DNA from 2 places in the Micromonospora sp. B9E7 genome. Region 2 is predicted to be linked to the other one. Evidence: predicted binding sites of a transcription regulator. Region 2 holds the regulator's gene; the other holds the start of a gene.
What was found. Region 2 encodes HrcA, which represses chaperone genes, less so after heat shock. Its sites were predicted from a motif close to GGTTNGCACNCTCNNNNNGAGNGTGCNAACC; they were not measured.

Region 1: the regulator HrcA is predicted to act here: its motif matches at 3,586-3,616, upstream of groES (co-chaperone GroES).

What each region holds. Positions count from the first base shown of each region.
Region 1 covers NZ_JBDPLX010000018.1:49,698-56,085, forward strand. The annotation lists gene ABGB10_RS24805 (ATP-binding cassette domain-containing protein) at 1-420, opposite strand, end outside; gene ABGB10_RS24810 (substrate-binding domain-containing protein) at 536-1,624, opposite strand; gene ybaK (Cys-tRNA(Pro) deacylase) at 1,804-2,283, opposite strand; gene ABGB10_RS24820 (methyltransferase domain-containing protein) at 2,294-3,490, opposite strand; gene groES (co-chaperone GroES) at 3,750-4,064, shown strand; gene groL (chaperonin GroEL) at 4,135-5,775, shown strand; gene ABGB10_RS24835 (molybdopterin-dependent oxidoreductase) at 5,920-6,388, shown strand, end outside.
Region 2 covers NZ_JBDPLX010000002.1:475,201-481,588, reverse strand. The annotation lists gene ABGB10_RS04930 (hypothetical protein) at 1-416, opposite strand, end outside; gene ABGB10_RS04925 (SDR family NAD(P)-dependent oxidoreductase) at 784-1,548, shown strand; gene ABGB10_RS04920 (enoyl-CoA hydratase-related protein) at 1,627-2,436, opposite strand; gene hemW (radical SAM family heme chaperone HemW) at 2,456-3,679, shown strand; gene ABGB10_RS04910 (DUF4870 domain-containing protein) at 3,716-4,345, opposite strand; gene hrcA (heat-inducible transcriptional repressor HrcA) at 4,571-5,593, shown strand; gene dnaJ (molecular chaperone DnaJ) at 5,665-6,388, shown strand, end outside.

The DNA.
Region 1 (6,388 bases), on a different contig from region 2:
CTGTCGCAGGGAGGTGACGGTGCGGATGGAGAGCCCGGCCAGCGTCTCGGCGGCGAGCTGTTCCATGGTCGGCTCGTCGAGGACGATGCCGCTGCGCTTCTCCCGGCCGAGGAACATGTTCTGCACGATGTCCAGGTTGTCGCAGAGCGCGAGGTCCTGGTAGACGACCTCGATGCCGAGCGCGGCGGCGTCGCGGGGGCTGCCGATGTGTACCGGTTCACCGTTGAACAGGAACTCGCCGGCATCGGTGGGATGGATGCCACTGATGCACTTCACCAGGGTCGACTTGCCGGCGCCGTTGTCACCGACCAGTGCGGTGACTTCGCCCGGGTGGACGGTCAGGGCGACGTCGCGGAGCACCTGGACGGGACCGAAGCTCTTGTCGATCCCGCGGAGTTCCAGCAGGGGGGTCGCGGACACGGAGGTCTCCTTCTTAAGGGAGTGTCGGGGCCCGTCCGGCGGGCGCCGCCCGGCACGGGAGAGGTGCTCCCGTGCCGGGCGGCGGTTGTCGTCCCGGCGGGTACTGCGGCGTCGGTCAGCTGATACCGGCGTCGGCGCAGAGCTTGGCGTACGCCCCGGCGCAGACCTCTTCCTTGGTCACGTAGCCGTCGGCGATGACGTCCTTGACGTTGTCCTTGTAGATGGCCTTCGGGGTGAGCAGCACCGAGGGGACGTCCCGGTCGCCGTCCTTCACCGTCTGACCGGTGTCCTTCCTCTCGCCCTTGGCGAGCGCGATGGCCAGGTCGGACGCGGCCTTGGCCTCTTCCCGGACGGCCTTGTAGACGGTCATGCACTGGTCGCCGGCGAGGATGTTCTGCAGGCCCTCGGGGGTGGCGTCCTGCCCGGTCACCGGCACCTTGCCGTTGAGCTTGTTCTTCTTGAGGATCGAGATGGCCGCGTTGCCGAGGCCGTCGTTGGCTGCCAGCACGCCGTCGATCTTGCCGTTGGCCTTGGTGAGCTGCTGTTCGAAGATCGTCGCGGCCTGCGCGTTGTCCCAGGCCGGCACCGCGTCCTCGGGGCCCTTGACGTACTCGTTGGAGTCGAACTTCGGCTTGAGCACCGAGTCGTAGCCGGCCTTGAACAGGGTGGCGTTGTTGTCGGTGGGGGAGCCGTTCAGGTACGCCACGACGGGGTTCTTGGCGCCCTTCTCGGTCAGGCACTTCGACAGGCCCTCGCCCTGGAGCTTGCCGACGGTCTCGTTGTCGAAGCTGACGTAGTACTGGGCCGAGCCGCCGAGGGTGAGCCGGTCGTAGTCGATGGTGGCGACGCCCTGCGACTTGGCCTTGTCGAGCACGGCCTTGCCGGTGCCGGAGTCCAGGTTGACGATCATCAGGGCGGTGACGCCGCTGGTGATCATCTGGTCGGCGATGGTCTGGAAGGCGGTCTTGTCGTTCTGGGCGTTCTGGATGTCGTACTGGACGCCGGCGGCCTTGAACGCCTCTTCCAGGAATCGACGGTCTGCGGTCTCCCACCGGGCCGAGGACTTGCTGTCCGGGAGGATCACGCCGATCTTGGGGGTCTTGGCGGAGTCGGTCGAACCAGAGCCGGAGTCGTCGCCGCAGGCGGTCAAGCCACCGGTCGTGAGCAGGCCCACGGCGGCGATGGTGAGGATCCCCTTACGCATGTGCAGGGTCCTTTCGGAGGTGGGGGAGGTGTTGTTTTGTTGTGTCCGGCAACGTATTTCGCGTCACACCGGCTCCACAAGACCGCGCAGGTGCCAAGTTTGTTGGGAGCGATAACAATTCAGCAACGCGACTGTTACTCCCCGGCTACCCACCAAGGGGTCGGCCGTCATGAATGTCGTCAGCGGGTCTGCAACGACGCGGTGCGGGCGTCGGTCAGCGCCACCAGATCCGCCGCGGCCAGTTCGAGCTGCAGGCCACGCCGACCAGCCGAGACGTAGATCGTCGGGAGATCCAGCGCGGATTCGTCCAGCACGGTGGGCAACCGTCGACGCTGCCCGAGCGGGCTGATCCCACCGCGTACGTAACCGGTGGCCCGCTCGGCGACCGCCCGCTCGGCGAGCGCCGCCCGCTTGCCCCCGACCGCCGCCGCGAGCGCCTTGAGATCCAACTCGCCGGTGACCGGAACGACCGCGACGGTGAGCGCGCCGTCGACCTCGGTCACCAGCGACTTGAACACGCGCTCCGGTGGCACGCCGAGCGCCACCGCCACCAACGCGCCGTAGTTCGGAGCGTCCGGTGCCACCCGGTACGGATGGGTGCGGTGCTCGATCCCGCGCTTGACCAACAGTGCCGTCGCCGGCGTGCCCTGTCCCGCCACACCGACGAAGCTAGTCGACCGGCTGCCCGACCAGCACGGTCGGTGCGCCGGCGACCCGGGTGAGCACCAGGCTCGCCGCCCCGGCGCCGGCCAGCCGCAGGTCCCGCCGAAGCTGCTCCGGAGTGAGTGCGGAACCCCGCTTGAGGATCTCCACCCGGCCCACCCCACGATCGCGCAGCAGCGCCCGCAGACGCTTGAGCGAGAACGGCAGCACGTCGGTGATCTCCAGGCAGCGCGCGTACGGGGTGCGGGTGGGGTGGTCGGCGTAGAGGTAGGCGATGCTCGGGTCGCCGAGGGTGGCGTCCAGTTCGGCGGCGAGTTCGGCGACGAGGTGTGCGCGTACCACCGCCGGGTCCGGGTCGTACAGGTAGCGACGCGCGGGCCCGACCGGCGCCTCGTCGGCGCCCGAGCCGGTGAGCTGGTGACGGCCGGTCTCGACGCCCTGCCGCCGGTAGAGCGTGGCGCGGCGGGGCACCTCGGCCAGCTCACCGCACCAGAGCGCGGCCTCGACCAGGTCGCCGTCCACGCCGACCCACTCCGCCTCCGCGCCGGCCGGAATGAGCGCGTGGTCCAGGCCCGGTGCCACCTTCACCACGGTGCGCGGCACCCGCTCGGCCAGCCCCGTGACGAAGTCCCACGGCGGCGAGTAGGCGCGCGGGTCGAAGATCCGCCGCCCGGTGCCGGTCGTGCGGCGGGCCGGGTCGCAGAAGACCCCGTCGACCCGGGAGACGTCGAACGCGGTGGCATCCCCGCACTCGACCGTGAACAGCTCGGCCAGCCCGGCCGCCGCCGCGTTGGCGGCGGCCATCGCCGCGGTCACCGGATCGGCCTCCACCCCGTACACCCGGATGCCGGCGCGGGCGGCGGCCAGCGCGTCGGCCCCGAGGCCGCACCCGAGGTCGGCCAGGGTGCGCACGCCGGCCGCGTACAGCCGGGCGGCCCGCCGGTCGGCGACCACCCGGCGGGTGGCCTGTTCCAGGCCGGGGCGGGTGAGGAACATCCCGGCGGCGGCCGGGCCGAACTTGCCGACCGCCCGGTGACGCAGCTCGGCCTGGGTGAGCGCCGCCGCGGCCAGCGTCGGCGGCACCCCGGCGGCGCGCAAGGCCGAGGCCGCGGCCAGTGGATCACCGCCGGCCAGCCCGGCCGCCGCCGTGAGCGCGGCCGACCCCTCGGGGGTACGCAGCGCCGCCAGCTGATCGAGATCCACCCGGTCATTGTCCCGGCTGACCCGGAAATCCTGGCTGGCGGGGCGCGACGCGCTGGCACTCTCCTTGACGGAGTGCTAGCCACGGAATAACCTGCGATTAGCACTCTCACCCTGAGGGTGCCAGCTTCCGGGTCTCACGACCTGGGTGCGCACGCCAGGCGGACCGGCACCCGCGACGACGGCCCCGCCCGGTGGCATGAGGCAGATTGACGCTGGTCGGCCCCGCCGGCCAGCAACGAAACCAGTACCCCAGGAGGGTATGCCCGTGACTACCGCGACCAAGGTTGCGATCAAGCCGCTCGAGGACCGCATCGTGGTCCAGGCGAACGAGGCTGAGACCACCACGGCGTCGGGCATCGTGATCCCCGACACCGCCAAGGAGAAGCCGCAGGAGGGCACCGTCCTCGCTGTGGGCCCGGGGCGCGTCGACGACAACGGCAACCGGGTTCCGGTTGACGTGCAGGTCGGCGACACCGTCCTCTACTCGAAGTACGGCGGCACCGAGGTCAAGTACGCCGGCGAGGAGTACCTGGTGCTCTCCGCCCGCGACGTCCTCGCGGTCATCGAGAAGTAAGCAACCGATCAGTTCCATTGCCCCGGTCCGGCTCGCCGGGCCGGGGCAATGGCGCTTCGAAGGGACATTAATGGCGAAGATCCTGAGCTTCTCGGACGACGCCCGGCACCTGCTGGAGCACGGTGTCAACGCCCTCGCGGACGCGGTCAAGGTCACCCTCGGCCCGCGCGGGCGCAACGTCGTCCTGGACAAGAAATTCGGTGCGCCGACGATCACCAACGATGGTGTGACCATCGCCAAGGAGATCGAGCTCACCAACCCGTACGAGAACCTTGGCGCGCAGCTGGTCAAGGAGGTGGCGACCAAGACCAACGACGTCGCCGGCGACGGGACCACCACCGCGACCGTGCTGGCCCAGGCGATGGTTCGCGAGGGTCTGCGCAACGTGACCGCCGGGACCAACCCGGCCGGCCTCAAGCGGGGCATCGACGCGGCGGCCGTCAAGGTCTCCGAGGCGCTGCTCGGCCGTGCCGCCGAGGTCACCAGCAAGGAGTCGATCGCGAACGTGGCGACGATCTCCGCGCAGGACGCCACGATCGGCGACCTGATCGCCGAGGCGATGGAGCGGGTCGGCCGCGACGGTGTCATCACCGTCGAGGAAGGCTCGATGCTGACCACCGAGCTGGACGTGACCGAGGGTCTCCAGTTCGACAAGGGCTTCATCTCGCCGAACTTCGTCACCGACCTGGAGAGCCAGGAGTCCGTCCTCGAGGACGCGTACATCCTGGTCACCACCCAGAAGATCTCGGCGATCGAGGAGCTGCTGCCGCTGCTGGAGAAGGTCCTGCAGAACAGCAAGCCCCTGCTGATCATCGCCGAGGACGTGGACGGCCAGGCGCTCTCCACCCTGGTGGTCAACTCGCTGCGCAAGACCCTCAAGGTCTGCGCGGTCAAGGCCCCGGGCTTCGGTGACCGGCGCAAGGCGATGCTCCAGGACATCGCGATCTCCACGGGTGCCGAACTGGTCGCCCCGGAGCTGGGCTACAAGCTCGACCAGGTCGGCCTGGAGGTGCTCGGCACCGCTCGGCGCGTCGTGGTCGACAAGGAGAACACCACGATCGTCGACGGCGGCGGCCAGAAGGCCGACGTCGCCGACCGGGTGTCCCAGATCCGCAAGGAGATCGAGGCCTCCGACTCCGACTGGGACCGGGAGAAGCTGGCCGAGCGGCTGGCGAAGCTCTCCGGTGGCATCGCCGTCATCAAGGCCGGCGCGGCCACCGAGGTCGAGATGAAGGAGCGCAAGCACCGCATCGAGGACGCCATCGCGGCGACCAAGGCTGCGGTCGAGGAGGGCACCGTGCCCGGCGGCGGCGCCGCCCTGGTGCAGATCCTCTCGGTGCTCGACGACGACCTGGGCTTCACCGGTGACGAGAAGGTCGGCGTCTCGGTCGTGCGCAAGGCGCTCGTCGAGCCGCTGCGCTGGATCGCCCAGAACGCCGGTCACGACGGTTACGTCGTGACGCAGAAGGTCGCCGACCTCAAGTGGGGCAACGGCCTCGACGCCGCCAAGGGCGAGTACGTCGACCTGGTCAAGGCCGGCATCATCGACCCGGTGAAGGTGACCCGTAACGCGGTCACCAACGCCGCCTCGATCGCCGGTCTGCTGCTCACCACGGAGAGCCTCGTGGTGGAGAAGCCGGAGCAGGCCGAGCCGGCCGCCGCCGGTGGGCACGGCCACGGTCACGGCCACCAGCACGGCCCGGGCTTCTGACCCGGTAGCGACACCCGTTTCCGGGGCACATCGTCGTACGACGGTGTGCCCCGGTTCGTCTTGTGAGCCCCTGCCTCCCCGCCGGTCATTACCGAACGCTGACGTTGTTGGCGACCCGGCGAGATGATCGCGCACACTGGGCCGATGAGCACCACGTCGCGGCGCTACGCCGCGCTGGCCGGAGTGACCGCCGCCGCCGTCGCGATCGGGATCGCCGAACCGGTGGCAGTGCTGACCGGCCCCCGGTCGGCGCCCCTGGTCGCGGTCGGCGGGGTGGTCGTGGACGCCGTCCCCGAGTCGCTGAAGCAGTTCGCCATCGACGTCTTCGGCACCGCCGACAAGATCGCGCTGCTGGTCGGCACGGGCCTGTTGCTGGGAGGGTTCGCCGCGCTCTTCGGTGTGCTGGCGGTTCGTCGTTTGGCGTTCGGCCTGGCCGGCATCACCGCGTTCGGCGTCATCGGCGTGGCCGCCGCGCTGACCCGCCCCGGTGCGGACGCCTTCGACGCGCTGCCGTCACTGGTCGGCGCCGGCCTGGGCGCCCTGGTGCTCTGGCTGTTCATCGGTGGACCGTTCGAGCTGGACCCCTGGCCCTGGTCCCCACCCACCCCGACCG
Region 2 (6,388 bases):
CAGCCGCGCACCTTCTTGAGCGCCGCGTAGAACCGGTTGGCCGCGTAGCGCGGGTCGCGGATCTGTGCCGGGGTGCCCCAGCCCTGGCTCGGCCGCTGCTGGAACAGGCCGACCGAGTCCCGGTCGCCGTCGGCGAGGTTGCGGAGCCCGGACTCCTGGTAGGCGGTGGCCAGCGCGACCACCACGGCCCGCTCGGGCATTCCGCGCTGGGCGCCGATCGCCGCGATGGTCGCCGCGTTGGCCATCTGGTCGGCGTCGAGCGCGACCCGGCCGTCGGCCTGCACGGTGCACTTCCGGGCTGCCAGCGGCAACTGGAGGCGGTCACCGACCTGCCGTACGACGAGCCAGATCGCGATCACGGCGACGAGGATGAGCACCACTCCACCCGCCACGGCTGCCCGAGTTCGCACCCACACCCCCAGATCGACAGTCCGCCAAGCGTACGTCCCCCGCGGACCTCTCCGGGTCGTCTGAGCGGTTCGGGACCGGCTCTGCCGAGGCGTGCCGATCGGGACATTCCCGCTTTGGGCCCGGTCTCACCTACCGGTGTGGCTCTCTGTCGCAGTCCGGCCCGGTGACAATCGGGGGGCATCCGGTGCCCGTCTCGCTGGCCGCTCGCGCGCGCCTTGGGTGGCGCCTGCCTGGCCTGTCGTGCGCGTCACGGGCCCGTCTCCTCGGGAAGTGGTTGACCGGTCAAGGGCTTACTACGGGTTGACATGTCAATTGCTGGCCCGCCCGATCGGGGAACCCGGTCGGACCGGTCCTGGAGCAAGGAGGAGTTCCATGGGAACGCTCGACGGCAAGGTCGTACTCGTCACCGGCACCGGCGGCGGTCTGGGACGCGTCGCCGCGCAGATCTTCGCGCGGGAGGGCGCGAAGGTCGTCGGGGTCGACATCCAGGTCGACGGCAACAACGAGACGGTCGAACTCGTTCGCAGCGCCGGCGGTGAGATGACCGGCATCGCCCCGGTCGACCTCACCGACCCGGAGCAGGTGCGCACCCTCGTCGAGGACGCCGCCGCGGCCTACGGTGGGCTCGACGTGGTCTACAACAACGCCGCGGCGCTCCGCTTCGGCCCGATGCCCGACTTCTCGGTCGAGGACTGGCGCTACACCATCACCGGCGAACTCGACATCCCGTACTTCGTGTCGAAGTTCGCCTGGCCGCACCTCGTGCGGCGCGGTGGCGGCGTCATCATCAACGCCGCCTCCATGGCCGGCATGATCGCCGGTCACGTCCCCCCGATGGTCGGCCACACCGCCGCCAACGCCGGCGTCATCGGCCTGACCCGACAGCTCGCGCTCGAAGGAGCGCCGCACGGGATCCGTGCGGTAGCGGTCAGCCCCGGCCCGATCGTCAGCCCGGCCAGCGAGCGCGACCTGGGCGACAACCAGGCGGCCCGGGACGCCATCACCGGCAAGACGCTCCTCAAGCGGTTCGCCCAACCCGAGGAGGTCGCCGAACTGGTGGTGTTCCTGGCCTCCGACCGGGCGTCGTACATCACCGGGGCGAACTACCCGGTCGACGGCGGCGCTACCGCGTGGTGACCCGGCCGACACCGGGGCGCCGCCGTGCACGGAGGCGGCGCCCCGACGGCCACCAACGACGAGCCGGGGCTCCCGGTCCTACCCGGCGCGCTCCGCGGAACCACCGTCCAGAGCGGCCACCCATCGAGCCAATCGCTTCTCCCGGAACGCGGTGACTCCCTCGCGCCCCTCGTTGGAGAGGAAGTAGCTGGTCGACAGGGCGGACAGCCGCGCCAGGTCACCACGCAGCTCGGCGGTGCCCGGCCGGCGCAGCAGCTCCTTCGCACCGGCCAACGCGCCGGGAGCGCCCCGCACCAGCGAGTCGCAGTAGCTCCGCACCGCGGGGTCCAGCTTGGCGGCGGGCACGGAGGCCGTGACCAGGCCGATCTGGGCGGCTCGCCGCCCGTCGAAGGTGTCCCCGGTCAGGTAGAGCTCGGCGGCGGCGCGCGGATGCAGCCGGGGCAGCACGGTCGCCGAGATCACCGCCGGGATCACCCCGATCCGCACCTCGGTGAACGCGAACGTCGCCTCGTCGGCGCAGACCGCCAGATCGGCGGCGGCGATCAGGCCCAGCCCACCCGCCCGCGCCGGCCCGCCCACCCGGGCCAGCACCGGCTTCGGGCACTCCCAGAGCGCCGCGAGCACGTCACCCAGCATCCCGGCGGGCACCGTCCCGCTCGCGTACGCGGCGGCCGTCTCCTTCAGGTCCGCACCCGAGCAGAAGACCGGGCCGGTGTGGTCCAGCACGATCGCCCGGACCGACTCGTCGGCGACCGCGCCGGCCAGCCCCGACAGCAGTTGGGTCATCAGGCCCGTGGAGAGCGCGTTGCGGTTGTGCGGGCTGTCCAGGGTGAGGGTGGTCACCCCACGGGCCGTGGCGACCCGCACGAGGACGTCGGGAGAGGTCATGCCGGGCACACTAGTGGCCATGCCCGGCGTCCTTCCAGATGGTGAGACCGTCCCTGTCGACGGATCGCTGCCCGCCACCGCCACCACGGCGGTCGGCGCGCGCGGCTTCGGCGTGTACGTCCACGTGCCGTTCTGCGCCAGTCGCTGCGGCTACTGCGACTTCAACACCTACACGGCGGCCGAGCTGGGCGGCGGCGCCAGCCGTGAGGGGTACGCCGACACCGTCCTGGCCGAGCTGGCGCTCGCCGCCCGGGTGCTGGGCGACAGCCCACCGCCCCGGGTCGACACCGTCTTCGTCGGCGGCGGTACGCCCACCCTGCTCCCCGCCGACGACCTGGCCCGCATCCTCGACGGCATCGACCGCACCTGGGGGTTGGCCGCCGACGCCGAGGTGACCACCGAGGCCAACCCGGAATCGGTCACCCCGGAATCGTTGAAGCTGCTGCGGGCCGCCGGCTACACCCGGATCTCGCTGGGCATGCAGTCCGCGTCGCCGGGGGTGCTGGCGATCCTGGACCGCAAACACAGCGCCGGCCGGGCCACCGCCGCCGCGCTGGAAGCCCGCGACGCCGGGTTCGAGCACGTCAACCTGGACCTGATCTACGGGACGCCGGGGGAGCGGGCCGAGGACTTCGCCGCCTCGTTGGAGCAGGTGGTCGCCGCCGGAGTGGACCACGTCAGCGCGTACGCCCTGATCGTCGAGGACGGCACCCGGCTCGCCGCCCGGATGCGACGCGGCGAACTGGCGTACCCCAGTGACGACGTCGCCGCGGACCGCTACCTGGCCGCGGAGGCCGCCCTCGACGCGGCCGGGCTCTCCTGGTACGAGGTCTCCAACTGGGCCAGCACCGACGAGGCCCGGTGCCGGCACAACCTGCTCTACTGGACCGGCGCGGACTGGTGGGGGCTGGGGCCGGGGGCGCACAGCCACGTCGGTGGGGTGCGCTGGTGGAACGTCAAACACCCCTCGACGTACGCCCAGCGGTTGGCCGCCGGAGCGTCCCCCGGCCTGGCCCGGGAGGTGCTCACCGCCGACGAGGCGCACATGGAGGACGTGATGCTCCGGCTGCGGCTCGCCAGCGGCCTCCCGTTGGCGGTGCTCGACGCCAGCGGCCGGGCCGGCGCCGAGCGGGCGCTGGCCAACGGCCTGCTGGCAGCCGAGGAGTACGCGGCCGGCCGAGCGGTGCTCACCCTGCGCGGGCGGCTGCTCGCCGACGCGGTCGTGCGCGACCTGCTGCCCTGAGCGGGCGGGCCGGCCGGGGGAGCGGCCGGCCCGAGGTCACTTGATGAAGCTCGCCGAGAGCGGGTAGCGGTAGAACTGCCCCTCGTTGGCCTTGATCCCGGCCAGGATGCCGAACACGGCGCCGAGGACGACGGCCGCGATGACCCCGATGAAGCCGATCAGGATGCAGGACAACACCCAGCCGACCAGGCCGACGATCGACCAGATGAGCTGGAAGTTGAGCGCCGCCACGGCGTGCGCCCGCACGGTCGGGGACTGGTTGCCGCGGACCAGCATCGCCACCAGCGGGGCGATCCAGCCGAGCACACCGCCGCTGATGATCATGCCGGCGGCACCGCCGAAGTGCGCGACCAGCGCCCAGGTCTTGTCCTCGCTGTTGGCGTAGCCGCCGCCGGGGCCGCCGTAGGCCCCACCGGTCGGGTAGCCGCCGGGCGGGGGATAGCCCCCGGGCGGGGGGTAGCCTCCCGCCGGAGGGTAGCCGCCTGACGGCGGTTGGTCACCGGTGGGCGGCGGATAGCCACCGGCCGGGGGATAGCCGCCCGGGCCGGGTGCCCCGGACAGTGGTGCGGTGGGTGGCTCGGCCGACGGGTACGAACCCGGGGAGGTCGGCTCCGGCGGGTAGTTGCCGGGGTCACCCGCGCCGGGAGGGCGAGGAGGTTCAGTCATGGATGTCACGGTAGGGGCACCTGGCAACGCCGCACCAGAGCAACACCGCCCGGCGATGTGGGCCGATTGGTCCGGCGGGGTGGCGCGGGCCGCACCGACGGGCCGTCGTTGATCATCGCGCCGGCGGGCACGCCGACGTAGACTGGCACTCGCTACAGTCGAGTGCCAGGACGGCCCGGCCGGCCCAGGGAGCCGGCGGCCGACGAGCGATCAGGAGGTGCGGGGATGGGTCTCGACGACCGGAAACTCGCCGTGCTCCGCGCGATCGTTGAGGACTACGTCTCCACCCAGGAGCCGGTCGGCAGCAAGGCGCTGGTCGAGCGGCACCAGCTCGGGGTCTCCCCGGCCACCGTCCGCAACGACATGGCCGTGCTGGAGGAGGAGGGCTACATCCGGCAGCCGCACACCAGTGCCGGCCGGGTGCCCACCGACCGTGGCTACCGACTGTTCGTCGACCGGTTGTCCCGGGTCAAGCCGCTCAGCCCGGCCGAGCGTCGGGCCATCGAGCGCTTCCTGGTCGGCGCGGTCGACCTCGACGACGTGGTGCACCGCACAGTGCGGTTGCTCGCCCAGCTGACCCGCCAGGTGGCGGTCGTGCAGTACCCGAGCCTGGCCCGCTCCTCGGTGCGGCACCTGGAACTGGTGCCGATCTCCACCACCCGGCTGATGCTCGTCATGATCGCCGACACCGGGCGGGTGGAGCAGCGGTTGGTGGAGTTGCCCGGGCCGGTGTCCGCCGACGACGTCACCGACCTACGCCGACTGATCAACGAGAAGCTCGCCAACGCCCGGCTGTCCGAGACGCCGCCGCTGGTGCAGGCGCTGGTCGAGGAAGCGCCGACCCTGCTGCGCCCGACCATGACCACGCTCGCCACCGTCCTGCTGGAGACGCTCGTCGAGCGGCACGAGGAGCGGATCGCGCTCGCCGGCACCGCGAACCTCACCCGGGGTGGCCTGCTCGACTTCCAGGGTTCCCTGCGGCCGATCCTCGAGGCACTGGAGGAGGAGGTCGTGCTCCTCAAGCTCATCGGCGAGACCGAGCCGAGCACGACCCGGGTGCTGATCGGCGACGAGAACGAGTTCGACAACCTGCGGGCCGCCTCGGTGGTCAGCACCGGCTACGGTCCGGGCGCGACGATCGTCGGTGGTCTGGGGGTGCTGGGGCCCACCCGGATGGACTACCCCGGCAACATCGCCACGGTGCGCGCCGTGGCACGCTACGTGGGCGAGTTGCTGGCCCAGAACTGACCAGTCAGGGCCGACGGCCGGCGGCAGCCGGATCGGCGCAACGCGAGACGAACATGAGGACACGGAACGCAGTGGCCAGGGACTACTACGGCATTCTCGGTGTGAGCCGGGAAGCCTCCGATGACGAGATCAAGCGCGCCTACCGCAAGCTGGCGCGCCAGTTCCACCCGGACGTCAATCCGGACCCGGAGGCTCAGGAGAAGTTCAAGGACATCAACGCCGCGTACGAGGTCCTCTCGGACGACCGGAAGCGGCAGATCGTCGACCTGGGTGGCGACCCGCTCGCCCCGGGCGGCGGCGGTGCCGGAGGCCCCGGGGGCCCGGGCGGCGCCGGCCCGTTCGTCGGTTTCCAGGACATCATGGACGCCTTCTTCGGCGGTGCCGGTGGCAACGCCCGTGGCCCGCGTCCGCGTACCCGACCGGGCGCCGACGCGATCCTGCGGCTCGAACTCGACCTGCACGAGACGGCGTTCGGCGTCGAGGCGCCGATCACGGTCGACACCGCCGTGCTCTGCACCACCTGCTCCGGCGCCGGCACGGCCGCCGGCACCCACCTGGCGACCTGCGAGGCGTGTGCCGGTCGGGGCGAGGTGCAGTCGGTGCAGCGCACCTTCCTCGGCCAGGTGGTCTCCGCCCGGCCGTGCACCGTGTGCCAGGGCTACGGCACCACCATCCCGCACCCGTGCCCCACCTGCGCCGGCGACGGCCGGGTCCGTACCCGCCGCTCGCTGACCGTCAAGATCCCGGCCGGCGTCGAGGACGGCATGCGGATCCGGCTGGCCCAGCAGGGCGAGG